Regions from separate parts of the Streptomyces sp. NPDC051907 genome, predicted to be linked through region 2. Evidence: riboswitches for the same ligand, from Rfam matches in the RefSeq annotation. Region 2 holds a riboswitch; the other holds the start of a gene.

Region 1 (9,809 bases), on a different contig from region 2:
TCGCCGCACGCGGGCGATGGACGTCGCCCAGGCGGATCGCGTGCACCTCGGCCACGCCTCGGCCGGTGGGCTGGGTGTGGCCCTCGCTCGTCAGCAGGTCGGCCCGGACGTCGTCGAGGGGGATGTAGTACTGCGGGTAGTAGCTGACCTCCCACACATACCGCGCACGGGTGGTGTCGAGGACGGTCTCGCCTCCCAGGGCCGCCCGGATCCGGCGGGGGACCGGCGCCACGTGGTTGACCGGCACGATCATCTCTGGATAGTCGTTCATCGCTCTCCTCCTCGGTCGGAGTCCAGACGTTCCGCCTGCTCTCGGGGGCGGCATGGCCCGGCCTGTCGTGGGCCCTACGCGCTCGTCAGCCGCACGCATTCGGCGACGACGTCCCGCAGACTCCCGGTCCGCTCCCAGATCGCACGCTGAGTCCCGGCCCCGCTCCCCGTCGTCAGCAGAGCGCCCAGCGACTCCTGGGCGCGCTCGGTGTCGCCGTTCTCGTCCAGGGCGTCCCGGACGTGGTCGAAGAGCGCCCGTACCACCGCCTCCGCCGGCGCCGGCCGCACGGCCAGAGGGTGGACCAGCCGGTCGTCCAGGCCGTACCGGCTGGCCCGCCACGCGGCGAGCCGCAGCAGGCCCACCCCGTGCCGTGGGGGCGGCTCGCCCGCCTGCCATGCGCGGGAGGCCGTGTCGACCAGGCCGCGCGCCAGGGTGGCCAGCAGCACCGTCGCATCGGGGTCCAGACACACGTCCGCGACTCTGATCTCGACGGTGGGATAGCGGTGCGACAGCCGGGCGTCGAAGTAGACCATTCCCTTGTCGCGCAGCACACCGGTGCCGATCATGTCCCGCACCTGCTCGTGATACCGGTCGGCGGAGCCGAAGACCTCCACCGGGCCGGCCGAGGGCCAGCGGCCCCAGACCTGGCCGCGGTAGCTGCGGTAGCGGCTGTCCTGCCCCTGCCAGAACGGCGAGTTCGCGCTCATGGCCAGCAGCACGGCCAGCCAGGGCCGGATCCGGTCCAGGACCGCGACGCCCTCCTCGTCGGAGTCCACCGAGACATGGACGTGGCAGCCGCAGGTGAGCTGCTCCTGCGCGGTCAGCCCGTACTGCTCGTCGATCCACTGGTAGCGCTCCCCGGACCCCACCGAGGGGCTGACCGGCAGCGGCGACGTGGCGAGGGCCGCGACCGCCACCTCCATCTCGCCGGCGTGCCTCGTCGCCTCCGCCCGGCACCGCCGGATCTCGTCGCCGAGGTCACCCATCGCGACCTGCGGCCGGGTGGCGAACTCCAACTGCTCGCGGTGCAGCTCCGCCTCGAAGACCTCGTCCTCCCCGTCGGCCTCCCGGGACGCCACGGCCAGCACCGCCGCCGACACCGCCTCGGGCTCGCCGGTCTCCGCGTCCACCAGGAGCAACTCCTCCTCCACGCCCACGCTGCGCACGACCTCCGCCTTTCTGCCGGACCGGCTGCCGTTCCAGCAGACCACGCGGGAGCGAGGTCCGCGACGAGTGAGTCCCCGCCTCCCGGGCACCCGCAGGCCGAGGAGAGCCTCAGCCTGCGATTGCGGCGCCGCGACGCACGGCACAGGGTGAGAACCAGACGTACGGAAAGGAGTCGTCATGCCTCGCGGTTCGAGTCCGAAGCGGGAGCGTCAGTACGAGCACATCAAGGAGAGCGCCGAAGAGCGTGGAGAGAGCACGAAGCGCGCGAAGGAGATCGCCGCCCGCACCGTGAACAAGGAGCGCGCACGCTCCGGCGAGTCGCGCACCGCCGGCAAGTCCTCGACCCAGGAGATGTCGTCGTCGAAGCGCGGCGGCCGGCGTTCGCACAGCGGTGCTCAGGGGCCGACGTACGACCAGCTGTACGCGGAGGCGCAGCGTCGCGACATCCACGGCCGCTCGTCGATGAACAAGGCCGAGCTGAAGAAGTCGTTGGGCCGCTGAGAAGGGGCCGACCGCGCTGTTAGCGTTGCCTCTTGACTGAGGGGATGCGGACACACCGATGACAGCGACCACCTTTCTCATAGGCGGGGATCTGCGCGTACGGCGGCTCGGGTTCGGAGCCATGCGACTGCCCACCGAGCCCGGCCCCGAGCGCGAGGCCTCCCTCGCGGTCGCCCGGCGGGCCGTCGAGCTGGGCGTCACGCTCATCGACACCGCCCACCTGTACGGCGGGGGCGCCAACGAAGAGCTTCTCGCCGAGGCGCTCCACCCCTACCCGGACGACCTGCTCATCACCACGAAGATCGGCGTCGCCCGCTCGGCCTCCACCGGCGAGTGGGGACTGGACGGCCGGCCCGCCGTGCTGCGCGACCAGGTCGAGCACGCTCTCCGTCGTCTGCGCGTCGAGCGGATCGAGCTGCTCCAGCTGCACCGGATCGATCCCGAGACGCCCCTCGCCGACCAGCTCGGCACGCTGCGGGAGCTGCAGACCGAGGGAAAGGTCGGCCGGGTCGGGCTCTCCGAGGTCACCGTGACCGAACTGGAGCAGGCGCGGAGGATCGTCGACGTCGTGAGCGTGCAGAACCGCTACAGCCTGCTCGACCGCGCGTACGAGCCCGTGCTCGAGGCCTGCGAGGAGGCGGGCATCGCGTTCCTGCCGTGGCGGCCGATCGTGGCGGGGGAGTCGGGCGCGCAGGCCGAGGTCGCCGCCGTCGCGGCCGAGACCGGCGCGACGCCCACGCAGGTCTCGCTCGCCTGGCTGCTCGGCCGCTCGCCGGTCGTCCTCCCGATCCCGGGCACCGCCCGGATCGCCCACCTCGAGGAGAACGTCGCCGCGGCGGACCTGCGCCTGACGCCGGCCCAGCGCGACCGCCTCGACCGCCTCGACCAGCCGTCCGAGCAGGCATAACCCCTCCCCGAGCAGGCGTGACTCCCTTCCCCCGAGCGTCCCCGAGCAGGCGTGACGCCCGCTCGGGGAGGAAGTCGGCCAGCTTCGGCGCGCGCAATTGGCCCTAAATAGTTGGTGCCTACAATTTCAGGTCAAAGAGTGACACGAACACGTCATGGCGGGCCGGAGCGGACGCTTCCGGCGCCGCCCGGGCGCCAGAGTCCGGGGACGGCATCCCGATCGGGGCGCCGATGGTTGAACTACCTGACTCAAGGAGTTCGCTCGTGGGGAAGAGAGCTACCGCGCTTCTCGCAACCGCCGTGCTCGCCAGCCTGATGCTCGTCGGCCAGGCGCACGCGGCACCCTCAGACCATGCACGTCCGGCCGCCTCGGGGAAGACGGCCATACCTGGGGAGCAGGCGACCCAGGTGCGCTATGCGCCGTTCACCCTGAGCCACAACCAGTCGGTCAGCTCCGACACGGCCCGGCTCGTCATGCAGTCCGACGGCAACCTCGTCATCTACGACGAGTTCAACCGGGCCCGCTGGGCCTCCAACACCGTCGGCCAGGGCTGGACGGCCCGCTTCCAGACGGACGGCAACTTCGTCGTCTACACCCGCTCCAACCGCGCGGTGTGGGCTTCGAACACCGCAGGTCGCCCCGGTTCGCGCCTGGCCATCCAGGACGACGGCAACGTGGTGATCTACGACGGCAGCCGCGCGGTCTGGGCGTCGGGCACCAACCACTGATCCGCCTGCTTCTGAGAGGCCGGGCCCGCACGGGCCCGGCCTCGTCGGTGTGCGCGCCGCGGGGTCGCGGCGCGCCCGCGCATCTTCTGCCTGATCGCCGAATTGGACATAAGGTTCGTATTGCCAATCTGGTGACCAAGGAGATCAGGATGTCCGAACTCATCGTCATCGGCTACGACGAGCCTCCAACCGCGAACAAGGCCTTCAAGACGGTCCAGCAGCTGGAGAAGGACTCCGTGCTCAAGCTCACCGGGCTCGCCTTGGTCTCGGTGGACCAGGAGGGCGAGACGCACGTCGACACACCCCGCAAGAGCGAGAAGGTGGCCGTGTCGGCCACGGCGGGCGCCCTGTGGGGCATGGTCTTCGGCATGCTCATCCTGATGCCCGGGATCGGCGTGGTGGGCGCCGCGGTCGGCGGGATCATCGGCAAGGTGAGCCAGATGGGCGTCGACAAGTCGTTCCGGGAGAAGGTCCAGTCCCTTCTCAAGCCCGGCTCGGCCGCCGTCGTGATCATGGCTACGGACATCGTCGACGAGAAGTTCGCCGCGGCGATGCAGCCCTATGGCGGAACCGTCCTCAAGACGTCTATGGCGGACGAGGACGAGAAGGAACTCGCCGAGCAGCTCGCCGGCGACCAGTAGAGCCCGGGGCCGACCCCGCCCTGCGCAGGGTGCACGGGGCACGGCCGTTCGTCATGGGCGCCACCGGAGGGAGCGTCCCTCGGTCGCCAGCTGGGAGAGGACAGTCCAGATGACCGCATGCGCGAAGGGCCGGCCCGGCAGGCGACGGCTGGCGACGGTCGCCCTGACGTGCGTCGTCGTCGCGTCGAGCGTGGCCGCGCTGTCGTCGTGCAGCACCGACAGCGGCGACACGGAGGGCGCGACGACGTTCAGCCCCCGCCCGACGCCCCCCGACACGTCCGCGTTCTCGGGCACGCCGCCCTCGGCCATGGCCTCCGCCGCCGAGTCCGCCCTCGAGTCGGCCCGCGCCGCGGCCTCGTCCGCCTCCGCTGCCGCCTCCTCCTTCGAGGCGTCGGTCTCGGCTGAGCTGACCCGTGCGAACGAGGCGGCCGCCGCCCAGCTGAAGAACGTGGAGGGAAAGGGCAACGCGACCTCCGACGTCTCGCTGACGGGGAGGCCCAGAGCCGAGACCGGCGGTCTGCAGGCGGTCGTCGTCAACATCGCCAACAGCACCGACGAGCAGGCGTCGTACGCCGTGCAGGTGGACTTCGTCGACGCCGACGGCAAGGCGGTGGAGACGAGGATCGTCGGCGCGGAGGACCTCGAGCCGGGCGAGCGGGCTCGGCCCCTCGCCATCAGCCGGAAGCCCGCCGACCTGGCGCTTACGGCGAAGATCGCCAAGGCTCAGCGGTACTGAACGCGGGCGGTGAGCGTCGGCCCGTACCAGGCGACACATCCGGCAGCGGGCCCTTCGGCGGTGCCCGCCCTCCCGCCCTCCAGCCCGCCAGCCGTCGTGCCGTCCAGCCGCCCCGCCGTCGTGCCGCGTGCGATCTCGGCGAGGAGCAGGGCATCGGCTCACTAGGCCGGGGGCCTAGCCCAACTCCAGCTCGCCCACCGTCTCGCCCCCGCTCTTCTCGCCCGTCAGCCGGAACCCCAGCCCGAGATAGAAGCGCTCGGGGCCGCTCTCGCCCGGCTCCCAGGTGGCCGTCAGGCGGTCGCCGCCGCGGCGGCGGATCTCGGCGGCCACGGACTCGACCGCGAAGCGGCCGTACCCCTTGCCCTGCTCGCCGGCCGCGATGTTGAGGCGCCACAGGCCCGAGCGGATGTCGGCGCCCGTGCCGTCGTCGGCGAAGTCGATGTCGAGGAAGGCCATGAGGAAGCCGACGGGCCGGTCGCCGTCGAGGATCAGACGGGGCCAGGCTGCCTCCGGGTGTACGTACGCCTCGGCGAGGGACTTCACGACCGGCGCGACCAAGTGCTCCTGGTCCGGCCGGACTCGTATGCCGATCGCGGCGTCGAAGTTCTTCGGGGTGATCTTCTCCAGGCGGAGCGTGGTCGTCATGCGGGAACCATAGAAGGGCGGTCAAGCGGATTTCCGAGCGGCCGTGTCCGAGCGACCGCGTCGGAGCGGGCCGCCTTGCTCGGCGTCGGCCCCGGGGAGGCGCGCGCCGCTCGCGCCCGCCCCTCGTACGTCCGAACGCGCGGTACGACATGCCGTTCCCGTCTGCGATGATGTCCCGCGAAAAGGCGACGGCGGATCGAGGAAGCCGGTGTGAATCCGGCGCGGTCCCGCCACTGTGATCGGCGAGCGGATCCCGAACAGACCACTGCCCGGGTACGGGTGGGAAGGTCGGGACGAGCTTCGACCCGAGAGCCAGGAAACTCACGCGGTCGCCTCCTCGAAGTGTCTGGGGCGGATTTCCCCAGAGGGGAGGACTTGTCGGCATGCCCATCGGGGGACTGTCAGGCGAGCCGGCGCCGTGCCGGGTCGTCGTATGCCGGGACTGCTGCTGCGGCAGTTCCAAGGTGACCGGCGTCGATCACGCGGAGCAGACCGCCCGTCTGCGCACTCAAGCGCCCGTCCGCGTCTGCGAGTGCCTCGACGTGTGCGACCAGGCGAACGTGATCGTCGTACAGCCCTCCGCCGCGGGACGTGCCGCCGGCGCCCGGCCGGTCTGGCTCGGCCTGGTCAACGACCCCGCCGCGACCGAGGACGTCGTCGACTGGGTGAGAGCGGGCGGCCCCGGCGTCGCCCCGCTGCCGGACGTGCTCGACCTGTACGTCTTCACCCCGCCGGGCCGCGCACGGTCCGTGCCCTCCCCCGACGACACGCGATGACCCACCGATCCACCCTGCGACGACTCCGGTGAGAGGACCCATCACATGACGGGCAAGTACCCCAAGTTCGTGCTGTCGGCGATAGCCGCGGCTCTGCTGACCGTCGGCTGCGGAGGCGACGGCGGCGCCCGGAAGGACACCGGGTCGGCGGGCTCCGCCGCCAAGGGCTTTCCGCTCACGGTGACCAACTGCGATGTGAAGACCACCTATAAGCGTCCTCCGCAGCGGGCGGTGTCGCTGAACCAGCACGCGACCGAGATCATGCTGGCGCTCGGGCTGGAGAAGTCGATGGTGGGCACGGGCTATCTCGACGACAAGATCCTGCCGGAGTACCAGGCAGCCTACGGCGGGATCAAGGTGCTCGCGAAGGAGTACCCCTCCTTCGAGACGCTGCTGGCCGCCGAGCCGGACTTCGTCTACGGCGGGTTCTCCAGCACCTTCGACGAGAAGGAGGGACGCGGCCGCAAGGCGTTCACCGACGCCGGGGTCGACACCCACCTCAATATCGAGGAGTGCTCCAAGCCCGTGACGATGGCCAAGATGGACGAGGAGATCCGCACCGTCGCCAAGATCTTCGGCGTGCCGGAGCGGGCCGAGCAGCAGGTGAAGAAGCTCAACACCGTCCTCAAGGGGGTCGACGGCAAGCTCGCCGGCGTCGCTCCGACCAAGCTCTTCGTCTACGACAGCGGCGACAAGACCGCGTTCACCGCGGGCGGCGCGGGCATCGGCAACGAGATGATCAAGCGAGCGGGCGGTGTGAACCTGTTCGCGGACGTGGACAAGACGTTCGGCGACGTGTCGTTCGAGCAGGTGGCCGAGCGGGCTCCCGAAGTCATCGTCATCTACGACTACGGCGACCAGCCCGTCGAGGACAAGAAGAAGTTCCTGCTCGCCAACCCGGCGCTGAAGGACGTGCCCGCGATCAAGAACAAGCGGTTCGCCGTGCTGCCGCTCTCCTCCACCGTGCTCGGCGTCCGGGTGCCGGCCGCCGTGGAGTCGCTGGCCCGCCAGATCCACCCGGACCGCTTCCAGTGACGGAGGCGACCGAGACGACCGAGGCGGCCGGCCCGGCCGATGCGACGGAGGCGGCCGGGCCCGCCAAGGCGGCGGGCGGCCCGGCCGGAGCCGGGGCGGTCGCGGTCCGGCGCACCGCCGTTCCCTATCCTCTGGTCCTGGCGCTGCTCGGGGCCCTGGTAGCGGCGGCGGCGACCGCGGGCATCGCGATCGGCTCGATCAACGTGCCGGCCGGCCAGGTCTGGAGCATCCTGCTGCACCAGGTGCATCCGTCGCTGGCCGAGCCGACCTGGACGCCGGTCCGCGAGACGATCGTCCTCGACGTCCGGCTGCCCCGGGTCCTGCTGGCCGGCGTGGTCGGCGCGGGCCTGTCGGTGTCCGGGATGGCGCTCCAGGCTCTCGTCCGCAACCCGCTGGCCGACCCCATGCTGCTCGGGGTGTCGTCCGGCGCGTCGGTGGGCGCGGTGCTGGTCCTCGTCTTCCATGTGACCCTGTTCGGGATCTTCTCCCTGCCCGTGGCCGCGTTCCTCGGCGCGCTGACCGCGCTGATCGCCGTCTACTTCCTGGCCCGCTCCGGCGGCAGGATGACCACCGTGCGGCTCGTCCTCGCGGGCGTGGCCATGGCCGAGGTCCTCTCGGCGGTCGCCAGCCTGCTGGTCGTCACCTCCAACGACCCGCACAAGACCCAGTCGGCGCTGCGCTGGATGCTCGGCGGACTGGCCGGCACCACCTGGACGCTGGTGTGGATCCCCGTGGGCGCGGTCCTGCTCGGCACGGCGGTCCTGCTCGGCGTCTGCCGCTCGCTCAACCTGCTGCTGGCGGGGGAGGAGGCCGCCGCGGCCCTCGGCCTGGACGTCCACCGCTTCCGCGCCGCGCTGTTCACGCTCGTCGCCCTGATGATCGGCACGATCGTCGCGGTCAGCGGCCAGATCGGGTTCGTCGGCCTGATCATGCCGCACGTGGTGCGGCTGCTCGTGGGCGCCGACCACCGCCGCGCCCTGCCCGCCGCCGCGCTGCTCGGCGCGGCGTTCCTGATCGCCGCCGACCTGGCGGCCCGCACCCTCATCAGCCCGGAGGAGATACCCGTCGGCATCCTCACCGCCCTGGTCGGCGGCCCGTTCTTCCTCTGGCTGATGCGACGGAAGGCGGCCCGATGACGGACACCCCGATAGCCAAGCCCGGCGCGCTCGACGTCGAGGACGTGTCCGTCGTCGTGAACGGCCGGACCCTGGTGGACCAGGTCTCCCTGCACGTGGCGCCCGGCGAGGTGGTGGGACTCGCCGGCCCCAACGGCGCGGGCAAGTCCACCCTGTTGCGTACCTTCTACCGGGCGCTGCGCCCCACCTCCGGCAGGGTGGCGCTGGACGGCGAGGACGTCTGGCGGATGCCCGGCAAGCGCCTCGCGCAGCGGCTCGCCGCCGTACTGCAGGAGACGGCCGGGGACTTCGAGCTCACCGTGTACGACGTGGTGGCCATGGGCCGCACCCCGCACAAGCGCGCCTTCGCGGGCGACGACGCCGAGGACCGCGGCATCATCGTGGGCGCGCTCGAGGAGCTCGACGTCGCCGCGCTGGCGGACGCGCCCTTCGACCGCCTCTCCGGCGGGGAGAAGCAGCGGGTTCTCATCGCCCGCGCCCTCGCGCAGCGCACCGGGACGATGGTGCTGGACGAGCCGACCAACCACCTGGACCTGCGCCATCAGCTCGACGCCCTCCGGCTGGTGCGCGGGCTCGGCGTCACCGCCGTCATCGCGCTGCACGACCTCAACCTCGCCGCGTCCTTCTGCGACCGGATCTGCGTGATGGAGGCCGGCCGCGTGGTCGCCGTCGGAACGCCCGCGGAGGTCCTCACCGCCACGCTCCTCGCCGAGGTCTACCGCGTCGAGGCGGACGTGAGCGAGCACCCGGTCACCGGGCTCCCGCATGTCACCGTGCTGCCCGGCCTCGACCGGGTGCGCGAGGAGCGGCCGAGGGGAGGTCTCCTGGCGTGACCTGCGGGAACTGACCGCCGGAGCTGGCGGCCGTACGCCCTGGGAACGCCCCGCCGCCGCTGCGGGCTGTGGCTCGACACAGCGTCAGGCGCCCCCGGCGACTGGAGGTTTCTACGAATTCCAGATCGCTTTGAACGCTCCGCCCGCCTCCTCCGTATGTAGCTCCGCAGCGCTGCCGCCCCCTCTCAGCCGGCGCACGCTCACGGCCGACCGGCAACGAAGCATAGGAGCTCCGTTGAGACATACAGCACGTAGACGACCCAAGAGCGGCAGAAGAGTTGTCGTCGCCTCGATCGCGTTGATCCTTGGCGGGGGTGGCCTCATCGCGGTCAACACCACCGCCACCGCCGGCGAAGGGTGGGGCGGCGAGCAGAACCAGACGCGGAGCACCGGCCCCGCCGCGTCCACGATCAAGTGCCCCGAGGTCGCGAAC
Region 2 (8,653 bases):
CGCTCAACGCCTACGCGGCCGGCCTCGACCCGGCCAGGATCTCGGCCGGCCGCAACCTGATCGCCGACGTCTACGGCTACTGGCAGAGCGCCGAGGCGGGCTACTTCGGATCCTCGGCGAACTACAACGGCACCGTCTTCGCGGCCCTCGCGCTCGGCGGGGCGAAGACGCAGGCGGGCGCCCAGCGGGTGCCCCAGGCTCTGCTCGCCAAGGTGGTCACACGCATCCGCGCCAACCAGCACAACGACGGCGGCTGGAACTTCGGCAAGGCCGAGGGCAACCCGTCCCAGCTCGCCGCGGCGAGCGACATCGACATGACCGGCGCCTCCATGGCCGCCCTGTGCGTGTCCGGGGTGCCCGCGAGCGACCCCGACATCGTCCAGGCCAAGGCCTCCTCAAGAGCAAGCTGGTCGTCGGGTCGGGCGCCTTCAACGCCATGTTCGGGCCGAACACCAACTCCAACGGATGGGCTGTCTCCGGGCTGAACGCGTGTGGGATCAACCCCCAGACGGGCGACTTCCTCACCGCCGCCGGCAAGACGCCGCTCGACTTCCTCATCGCCCAGCAGTTCAAGCCGGGCGGCGGGTTCAAGTACCTGCCGAGCGACACCGTGCCCAACGCCTACGCGTCCATCGACGGCCTGCGCGCGGTGGCGGGCGGCGGCTTCACCGCCGCCCCGCCGACTCCTCTCGCCGCGGGCGAGACGAAGTGGGTCGCCCAGAGCGGCTTCACCGCGGGGACCGCCGCCAAGCTGGCGCTGACCGTCGACGACGGATCCGGTGCCCTCAAGGTCTGCTCGGTGTCCTTCACGCCGACGGGCGCCACGACCACCCTGGGCGACGTCCTGACGGCGGCGACCGGCGCCGCGACCCCGTCCGGGTGCGTCACGAGCGTGACTCCGTCCTCCGGCACGGGCGTCGTCACGGCCGTCAACGGCACGGCGAACAGCGGCGGTTCGACGTGGAAGGCCAGCGTCGACGGCTCCGTTCCCACCGCGGCCGACCGCGCCAGGGTGATCAACGTGGGCGACACGATCGCCCTGACGTACGGCAGCTGACCGGCCGGCGGCCGTGGGTCCGCGGAGGCGCTCCTTCGCGGACCCACGGCCGTGCGCGTGGCCCGACGGGTCAGAACGTCGTCCAGGTGAACGCCACCTGGTCGCCGGCCTTCAGCTTGAACTGGCAGCCGCCGACGGGCGTCGGAGTGCCGTTGACGGATATGTTCCAGTAGGCGACGCCGCCGCCGCTGACGTCCTTGATGGTGTCGACCGAGAAGTCGTCGAACGAGGCGTACCAGGCGCCGTCCCAGGTGAAGTGTCTCTTGCGGGCCGCGTCGTCGAGGGCCGCGGTCGGCGTCGGCGCCTTCGAGGGGTTGGCCCCGCCGTTCGTGCCGTCGCACTTGTGCGTGCCGCCGGCGGCCGTGGTGACGTCGTGGCCCTTCGTCTTGATCCTGCCCTTGAACAGCAGACCGTCGGGCCCTTGGACGCTGAGGGTCACCTTGATCGGCGCGTTGGAGCGGGGCGCGGTCTTCGCGTGGGCGACCGCCGGTGCGGTGGTGGACAGGAGGCCGGCCGCCGCGGTGGCGACGACGGAGCGAACGAGGAGCTGGCGCATGAGTGCCTTCCTGGAGAGGTCCCGCCGACGACTCCCTCCCTCCCGTCTGCGCCGTGCTCCGGCCGGCTCCCCGGGGAGGGAGGCGGGCAGGGGCCGGCGCACCGGGACTCCGGGCTTCGCGCTGCGGACCATGACAGTGGGAAGCGATGCCGCGCGCACACCGGGTGCTCCGACTCGCGGCGCTTCGCGGCGCCGCACACGGTTGCAGGTCAGCGCCGGATTCCCACCGGCTTCCCCCAGCTGTGCATGCAATTCGGTTGTGTGCTCGGGTACTTGGCCGAAGCAGAGGCATCGTAGGGTGCGGCAGCGGCGCCTGGCCACAGATTCCCCCGAGGTCCTGACGAATTCCTTCACAGCCGGCCGTGAGCGGACCGCAACAGGCATGTCGAGCGCGGTCAGGCGTCGGCCAGTCTCCGGGCCTCGCCGGGTGCGACCGCGGTGCCCAGTTGCTCGGAGTGCAGGACGTGGGCCAGCACCTCCACGCCTCGGACCACGCGCGGCCCCGGACGGTTGAAGTAGGCCGGCCCGTCGAGCACCCAGACCTCTCCGCTTCGTACGGCCGGAAGCTCCTCCCAGCCCGGCAGACGGGTCAGCAGCTCCCGCTCCTGGAGCGTCCGCTCCGGACTGAAGCCGCACGGCAGGACGAGCAGGACGTCGGGCCGGGCCGCGACGACGTCCTCCCACTTCATCGGCTTGGTGTGCTCGCCCGGCGCGGCCAGCAGCGGCTGTCCGCCGGCGCAGGAGATCTGCTCGGGGACCCAGTGGCCGGCGGGCCAGAGCGGATCCAGCCACTCGATGGCCGCCACCCGGGGCTGCGCGAGTCCCGCCGTGCGGTCGCGAACCGCAGCCAGCCGGGCCGTCAGCTCCGCGCGGCGCCGCAGGGCGACGCGCTCCACGTCCAGCAGCCGCCCCACGCGCGTCAGGCAGTCGAGCACGTCGTCCAGGGTCCTCGGCTCCAGGCTGAGCACCCGTGTCCGCCCATGAAGGACGCGTACGGCCTGGGAGACCCCCGCGTACGACACGGCGCACACATCGCACAGGTCCTGGGTGAGGACCACGTCGGGCGCGAGGGAGGCCAGCGCCTCGGTGTCGAGCGCGTAGAGCGACGAGCCCGAGTGCCTGGCGCCGCCCACCGCGTCGGAGATCTCACGGCTGCTCAGCGTGTCCGACGAGAACTCCGCGGAGGTGACGACCGGCACGCCCGCGACGGCTTGTGGCGGCCAGTCGCACTCGTGGGTCCGGCCCACGAGCTGCCCCGCCAGCCCGAGCTCGGCGACGATGTCCGTGGCGGCCGGGAGCAGCGAGACGATGCGCATGCACCGACCCTATGCCCGTCCCGGTCGAGTGGCGGGGGTGGACTTACTAGGACGTCCAACTATATCGTCGTGAACCAAGCCCGCGGTGCAGGGAAGCCGGTGTGAATCCGGCGCGGTCCCGCCACTGTGACCGGGGAGTGCGTTCTCCGCCAGACAAGGCCACTGACAGAGCACCTCTGTCGGGAAGGCCGGAGAGCATGCGCTGATCCGGGAGTCAGGATACCGGCCGTGGGGTGTTCCGTGTTGTCCACGAGGATGGAGCAGACACGCATGGCACCGGTCCGTACCCATGGCCCTGGTGATCCGGCGAAGCACGCCCACGTCATGAACGTCGCGCACGTCATGTCCCGGCTGTAGCTCTTCGACGGCTTCCCGCCTTCGCGTCCCACGGCTCGCCCTCCACGGCGCACCCGACCGGTGCCGTCGTGCGGCCCGCCGTGCCATCCCCGGATCTCCCCTGACGAGAGCAGGCTTCCATGGTCCGCGAACTGACACATTTCATCGGCGGCAAGCACACCGCCGGCGCCTCGGGGCTCTTCTCCGACGTGTACGACCCCAACACCGGCTCGGTCCAGGCCCACGTGCCGCTGGCCGGCCGGGACGAGACCCGCGCCGCGATCGCCGACGCCGCCGGCGCCCAGCCGGAGTGGGCCGGGTGGAACCCGCAGCGCCGCGCCCGCGTCCTGCTCCGGTTCCTCCAGCTCGTCGAGGGCGAGCGCGACGAGCTGGCGCGAATGCTCTCCGCCGAGCACGGCAAGACGGTCGCCGACGCGCACGGCGACCTCCAACGCGGGCTGGAGGTCGTCGAGTTCGCCGCCGGCATTCCGCACCTGCTCAAGGGGGAGTTCACCGACAACGCCGGCACCGGCATCGATGTGCACTCGCTGCGCGGCCCGCTCGGCGTGGTCGCGGGGATCACCCCGTTCAACTTCCCGGCGATGATCCCGCTGTGGAAGATGGCGCCCGCGCTGGCCTGCGGGAACGCCTTCGTCCTCAAGCCGTCCGAGCGCGCCCCCTCGGTGCCGCTGCGGCTCGCCGAGCTGTTCCTGGAGGCCGGGCTGCCCCCCGGCGTGCTGAACGTCGTCAACGGCGCCAAGGAGTCCGTCGACGTCCTGCTGGAGGACCCCCGGATCCAAGCCGTCGGATTCGTGGGATCCACCCCGATCGCGGCGCACATCTACGCCACCGCCGCCGCGCACGGCAAGCGCGCGCAGTGCTTCGGCGGCGCCAAGAACCACATGATCGTCATGCCGGACGCCGACCTCGACCAGGCCGTGGACGCGCTCGTCGGCGCCGGGTACGGCTCGGCCGGCGAGCGCTGCATGGCGATCTCCGTCGCCGTGCCCGTGGGAGAGGAGACCGCCGACGCGCTCGTCGCCAAGCTCAAGGAACGCGTCGGCACACTCCGTATCGGACGCTCCGACGACCCGGACGCGGACTTCGGCCCGCTCGTCAGCCGTGACGCCCTCGACCGCGTCCGCCGCTATGTGGACATCGGCGTAGGCGAAGGCGCCGAACTCGTCGTCGACGGCCGCGGCTTCGCGCTCCCCGGCCACGAGAACGGCTTCTTCGCCGGCGCCTCGCTCTTCGACCGGGTGTCGCCCGCCATGCGGATCTACCGCGAGGAGATCTTCGGACCCGTGCTCTCGGTCGTCCGCGCCGCCGACTACGAGGAGGCCCTGCGCCTGCCGAGCGAGCACCCGTACGGCAACGGGGTCGCGATCTTCACCCGGGACGGCGACACCGCCCGCGACTTCACCCGCCGGGTGAACACCGGCATGGTCGGCGTCAACGTGCCCATCCCGGTCCCCGTCGCCTACCACACCTTCGGCGGCTGGAAGCGCTCCGGCTTCGGCGACCTCAACCAGCACGGCCCCGACGCCATCCGCTTCTACACCCGCACCAAGACCGTGACCTCCCGCTGGCCCTCCGGGGTCAAGGAAGGCGCGAGCTTCACCATCCCGACGATGGGCTGAGCGCGATGACCACGACCACCCTCACCAAGGACCAGCTCGCCCTCGCCGAGGTCACCCTCGACTTCGCCGAGGAGCACCTGGCCCCGAACGCGCTGTCCTGGGACCAGGACAAGCACTTCCCCGTCGACGTCCTGCGCCGCGCCGCGGACTTCGGCCTCGGCGGCGTCTACGTACACGAGGAGCACGGCGGCTCCGGCCTCACCCGCGCCGACGGCGTGCTGATCTTCGAGGTCCTCGCCAGCGGCTGCCCCTCCATCGCAGGCTATCTGTCCATCCACAACATGGTCGCCTGGATGATCGACCGCTACGGCGACGACGCCCAGCGCGCCAGATGGCTGCCCGCCCTGTGCACCGCCGAGGCGCTGGGCAGCTACTGCCTGACCGAGCCCGGAGCAGGCTCGGACGCCGCAGGACTGCGGACCCGCGCCGAACGGGACGGGGACGCCTATGTGCTCACCGGCGTGAAGCAGTTCATCTCCGGCGCGGGCGCCTCCGACGTCTACATCGTGATGGCCCGCACCGGCGAGGACGGCCCCGGCGGCATCTCCGCCTTCGTCGTCGAACGCGACGACCCCGGCCTCTCCTTCGGCCCGAACGAGAAGAAGATGGGCTGGAACGCCCAGCCCACCCGCCAGGTCCTCCTCGACGGCGTACGAGTCCCCGCCGACCGCAGGCTCGGCGCCGAGGGCGAGGGCTTCCGCATCGCCATGAACGGCCTCAACGGCGGCCGGCTCGGCATCGCCGCCTGCTCCCTGGGCGGCGCCCAGAGCGCCCTGGACCGCAGCCTCGCCTACCTCGCGGACCGCGAGGCGTTCGGCGCCCGGCTCCTCGACGCCCAGGCGCTCCAGTTCCAGCTCGCCGACATGGCGACCGAGCTCGCCGCGGCCCGCGCGCTGGTCCGCCAGGCCGCCGAGGCCCTGGACCGAGGCGACCCGGGCGCGCCCCAGCTGTGCGCGATGGCCAAGCGCTTCGCCACCGACACCGGCTACTCCGTCGCCGACCGCGCCCTCCAACTCCACGGCGGCTACGGCTATCTGAGCGAGTACGGCATCGAGAAGATCGTCCGCGACCTGCGGGTCCACCAGATCCTGGAAGGAACCAACGAGATCATGCGCGTCATCGTGGCCCGAGGACTCACGGAGGCCGTCCGATGACGGCCTCCGGCGACGACCCCGTACTGCTGCGCACCGAGGGGCGCGCCGCCTACCTCACCCTCAACCGGCCGGGGGCCCTCAACGCCCTCACCCACGACATGGTGCGCACGATCGCCCGCGCCCTCGACGCCTGGGAGAGCGACCCCGCGGTCGAGACGGTGGTGCTCGCCGGCGCCGGCGAGCGGGGACTGTGCGCCGGCGGCGACATCCGGGCCATCCACGCGGACGCCCGAGCGGGCACGACGGCGTCCGCCGACTTCTGGCGCGACGAGTACCGCCTCAACGCCCGCATCGCCCGCTACGGCAAGCCCTATGTCGCCGTCATGGACGGCATCGTCATGGGCGGCGGCGTCGGGGTCTCCGCCCACGGCGCCGTGCGGATCGTGACCGAGCGATCCCGGATCGCCATGCCCGAGACCGGCATCGGGTTCGTCCCCGACGTCGGCGGCACCTATCTGCTGGGGCTCGCCCCGGGACAGCTGGGTACCCATCTGGCGCTCACCGGCACGCCCGTCGGCGCGGCGGACGCCCTGCTGTGCGGCCTGGCCGACCACTGCGTGCCCGCGGACGCCCTGCCCGCCCTGCTCGCCGACCTCGCCGACCACCCCGTGCACGACGTGCTCGCCCGCCACGTCGGGCAGGCCCCGCCCGGCGAGCTCGAGACCCAACGCGAGTGGATCGACCACTGCTACGCGGCGGACACCGTCGAGGAGATCGTCCAGCGACTGTCCTCGCACGGCGACGCGGCAGCGAAGGAGACCGCGCAGACGCTGCTGACGAAGTCCCCGACCGCGCTCAAGACGACGCTGGCCTCCCTGCGCCGCGCCCGTGGACTCGGCCCGCTGGAGAGAGTCCTGGAGCAGGAGTACCGCGTGTCCTGCGCCGCGCTGGCCCACCCCGACCTGGTGGAGGGCATCCGCGCACAGGTCGTCGACAAGGACCGGAACCCGCGCTGGAGCCCCGCCGCCCTCGCCGAGGTGACGGACGCCGACGTGGACCGCTTCTTCGCATCCCTCGGCGAGCGCGAACTCCGCCTCGCCGCCACCGACTCCCCCCAGGAGGTGCCCTGGTGAGCAGCGTCATCGCCTTCGTCGGCCTCGGCCACATGGGCGGCCCGATGGCCGCCAACCTCGTCAAGGCCGGACACCGCGTCATCGGCTACGACCTCGTGGACGACTCGCTGGCGGCCGCGGCCGCCGCGGGGGTGGAGCGGGCCGCCTCCGCCGCCGGCGCCGCGAAGGACGCCGACGTGGTGATCACCATGCTGCCCGCCGGACGCCATGTCCTCGCTCTCTACCAGGACCAGGGGCTGCTGGCCGCCGCCCGGCCGGGAACCCTCTTCGTCGACTGCTCCACGATCGACGTCGCGGACGCACGGGCCGCTCACGAGGCTGCCGTCGCCGCCGGGCATCGGGCGCTCGACGCACCGGTGTCCGGGGGAGTGATGGGCGCCGAGGCCGCCACCCTCACCTTCATGGCAGGAGGCGGCGAGGCCGAGTTCGCCGAGGCGGAGCCGTTGCTCTCGGCCATGGGCAAGAAGGCCGTGCACTGCGGGTCCGCCGGCGCCGGCCAGGCGGCCAAGATCTGCAACAACATGATCCTCGGCATCTCCATGATCGCGGTCAGCGAGGCGTTCGTCCTGGGGGAGAGCCTCGGCCTCTCCCATCAGGCGCTGTTCGACGTGGCGTCCACCGCCTCCGGCCAGTGCTGGGCGCTCACCGTCAACTGCCCTGTCCCCGGACCGGTTCCGGGCAGCCCCGCGGGCCGCGACTACCGGCCCGGATTCGCCGCGCCCCTGATGGCGAAGGACCTCGGCCTCGCGGCGAACGCGATCCGCGAGGGCGGCGTGGACGCCGCCCTCGGCCTGAGCGCCGCCGCCCTGTACGAGGCGTTCGCCGAAGGGCCGGGAGCGGAGCAGGACTTCTCCGGGATCGTACGGGCCATCAGAGAGCGGTCCGTCCGCCCCGCCGACCAGACAGGAACACCCGCATGACCGACCCGACGACCGAGCCGTACGAGACGATCCTCGTCGACCGCAAGGGCCGCACCGCGCTGATCACCCTCAACCGGCCGAAGGCGCTCAACGCCCTCAACCTCCAGGTCATGAACGAGGTCGTCGCCGCGACCGAGGCACTCGACCGCGACCCGGAGATCGGCTGCATCGTCCTGACCGGCTCGGACAGGGCGTTCGCCGCCGGGGCGGACATCAAGGAGATGCAGCCGCAGGGCTACATGGACATGTATCTGAGCGACTGGTTCACCGCCTGGGACCGGATCGCTCAGCTGCGCACCCCCACCGTCGCGGCCGTCTCGGGCTATGCGCTGGGCGGGGGCTGCGAACTGGCCATGATGTGCGACATCCTGCTGGCCGCCGACACCGCGGTCTTCGGCCAGCCGGAGATCAAACTCGGCGTCATCCCCGGCATCGGCGGCTCCCAGCGGCTGACCCGCGCGGTCGGCAAGGCCAAGGCCATGGAGCTGTGTCTGACGGGCCGCACCATGGACGCCGAGGAGGCCGAACGCGCCGGGCTCGTCTCCCGGATCGTGCCGGCCGCCGACCTGCTCGGCGAGGCGCTCGCCGTCGCCGAGACCGT

What was found. Region 2 has a riboswitch for cobalamin ahead of AB0M39_RS07305 (CoA-acylating methylmalonate-semialdehyde dehydrogenase). Riboswitches for the same ligand answer to the same signal wherever they lie in the genome.
Region 1: it holds a riboswitch for cobalamin, as region 2 does, so the genes downstream of both, AB0M39_RS35460 ((2Fe-2S) ferredoxin domain-containing protein) here and AB0M39_RS07305 (CoA-acylating methylmalonate-semialdehyde dehydrogenase) in region 2, are expected to answer to the same signal.

The regions. Positions count from the first base shown of each region.
Region 1 is NZ_JBFAYB010000108.1:15,407-25,215, forward strand. Features, by position in the region: gene AB0M39_RS35420 (DUF427 domain-containing protein) at 1-271, opposite strand, end outside; gene AB0M39_RS35425 (glutamate--cysteine ligase) at 346-1,437, opposite strand; gene AB0M39_RS35430 (plasmid stabilization protein) at 1,616-1,939, shown strand; gene AB0M39_RS35435 (aldo/keto reductase) at 1,998-2,846, shown strand; gene AB0M39_RS35440 (hypothetical protein) at 3,110-3,574, shown strand; gene AB0M39_RS35445 (DUF1269 domain-containing protein) at 3,724-4,215, shown strand; gene AB0M39_RS35450 (FxLYD domain-containing protein) at 4,325-4,951, shown strand; gene AB0M39_RS35455 (GNAT family N-acetyltransferase) at 5,126-5,596, opposite strand; cobalamin riboswitch at 5,750-5,940, shown strand; gene AB0M39_RS35460 ((2Fe-2S) ferredoxin domain-containing protein) at 5,980-6,372, shown strand; gene AB0M39_RS35465 (ABC transporter substrate-binding protein) at 6,418-7,407, shown strand; gene AB0M39_RS35470 (iron ABC transporter permease) at 7,539-8,543, shown strand; gene AB0M39_RS35475 (ABC transporter ATP-binding protein) at 8,540-9,376, shown strand; gene AB0M39_RS35480 (DUF1996 domain-containing protein) at 9,612-9,809, shown strand, end outside.
Region 2 is NZ_JBFAYB010000007.1:137,332-145,984, forward strand. Features, by position in the region: partial or broken gene AB0M39_RS07290 (hypothetical protein) at 1-1,057, shown strand, start outside; gene AB0M39_RS07295 (DUF4430 domain-containing protein) at 1,128-1,613, opposite strand; cobalamin riboswitch at 1,755-1,892, opposite strand; gene AB0M39_RS07300 (cobalamin-binding protein) at 2,009-2,929, opposite strand; cobalamin riboswitch at 2,996-3,175, shown strand; gene AB0M39_RS07305 (CoA-acylating methylmalonate-semialdehyde dehydrogenase) at 3,406-4,905, shown strand; gene AB0M39_RS07310 (acyl-CoA dehydrogenase family protein) at 4,911-6,059, shown strand; gene AB0M39_RS07315 (enoyl-CoA hydratase/isomerase family protein) at 6,056-7,132, shown strand; gene mmsB (3-hydroxyisobutyrate dehydrogenase) at 7,129-8,052, shown strand; gene AB0M39_RS07325 (enoyl-CoA hydratase) at 8,049-8,653, shown strand, end outside.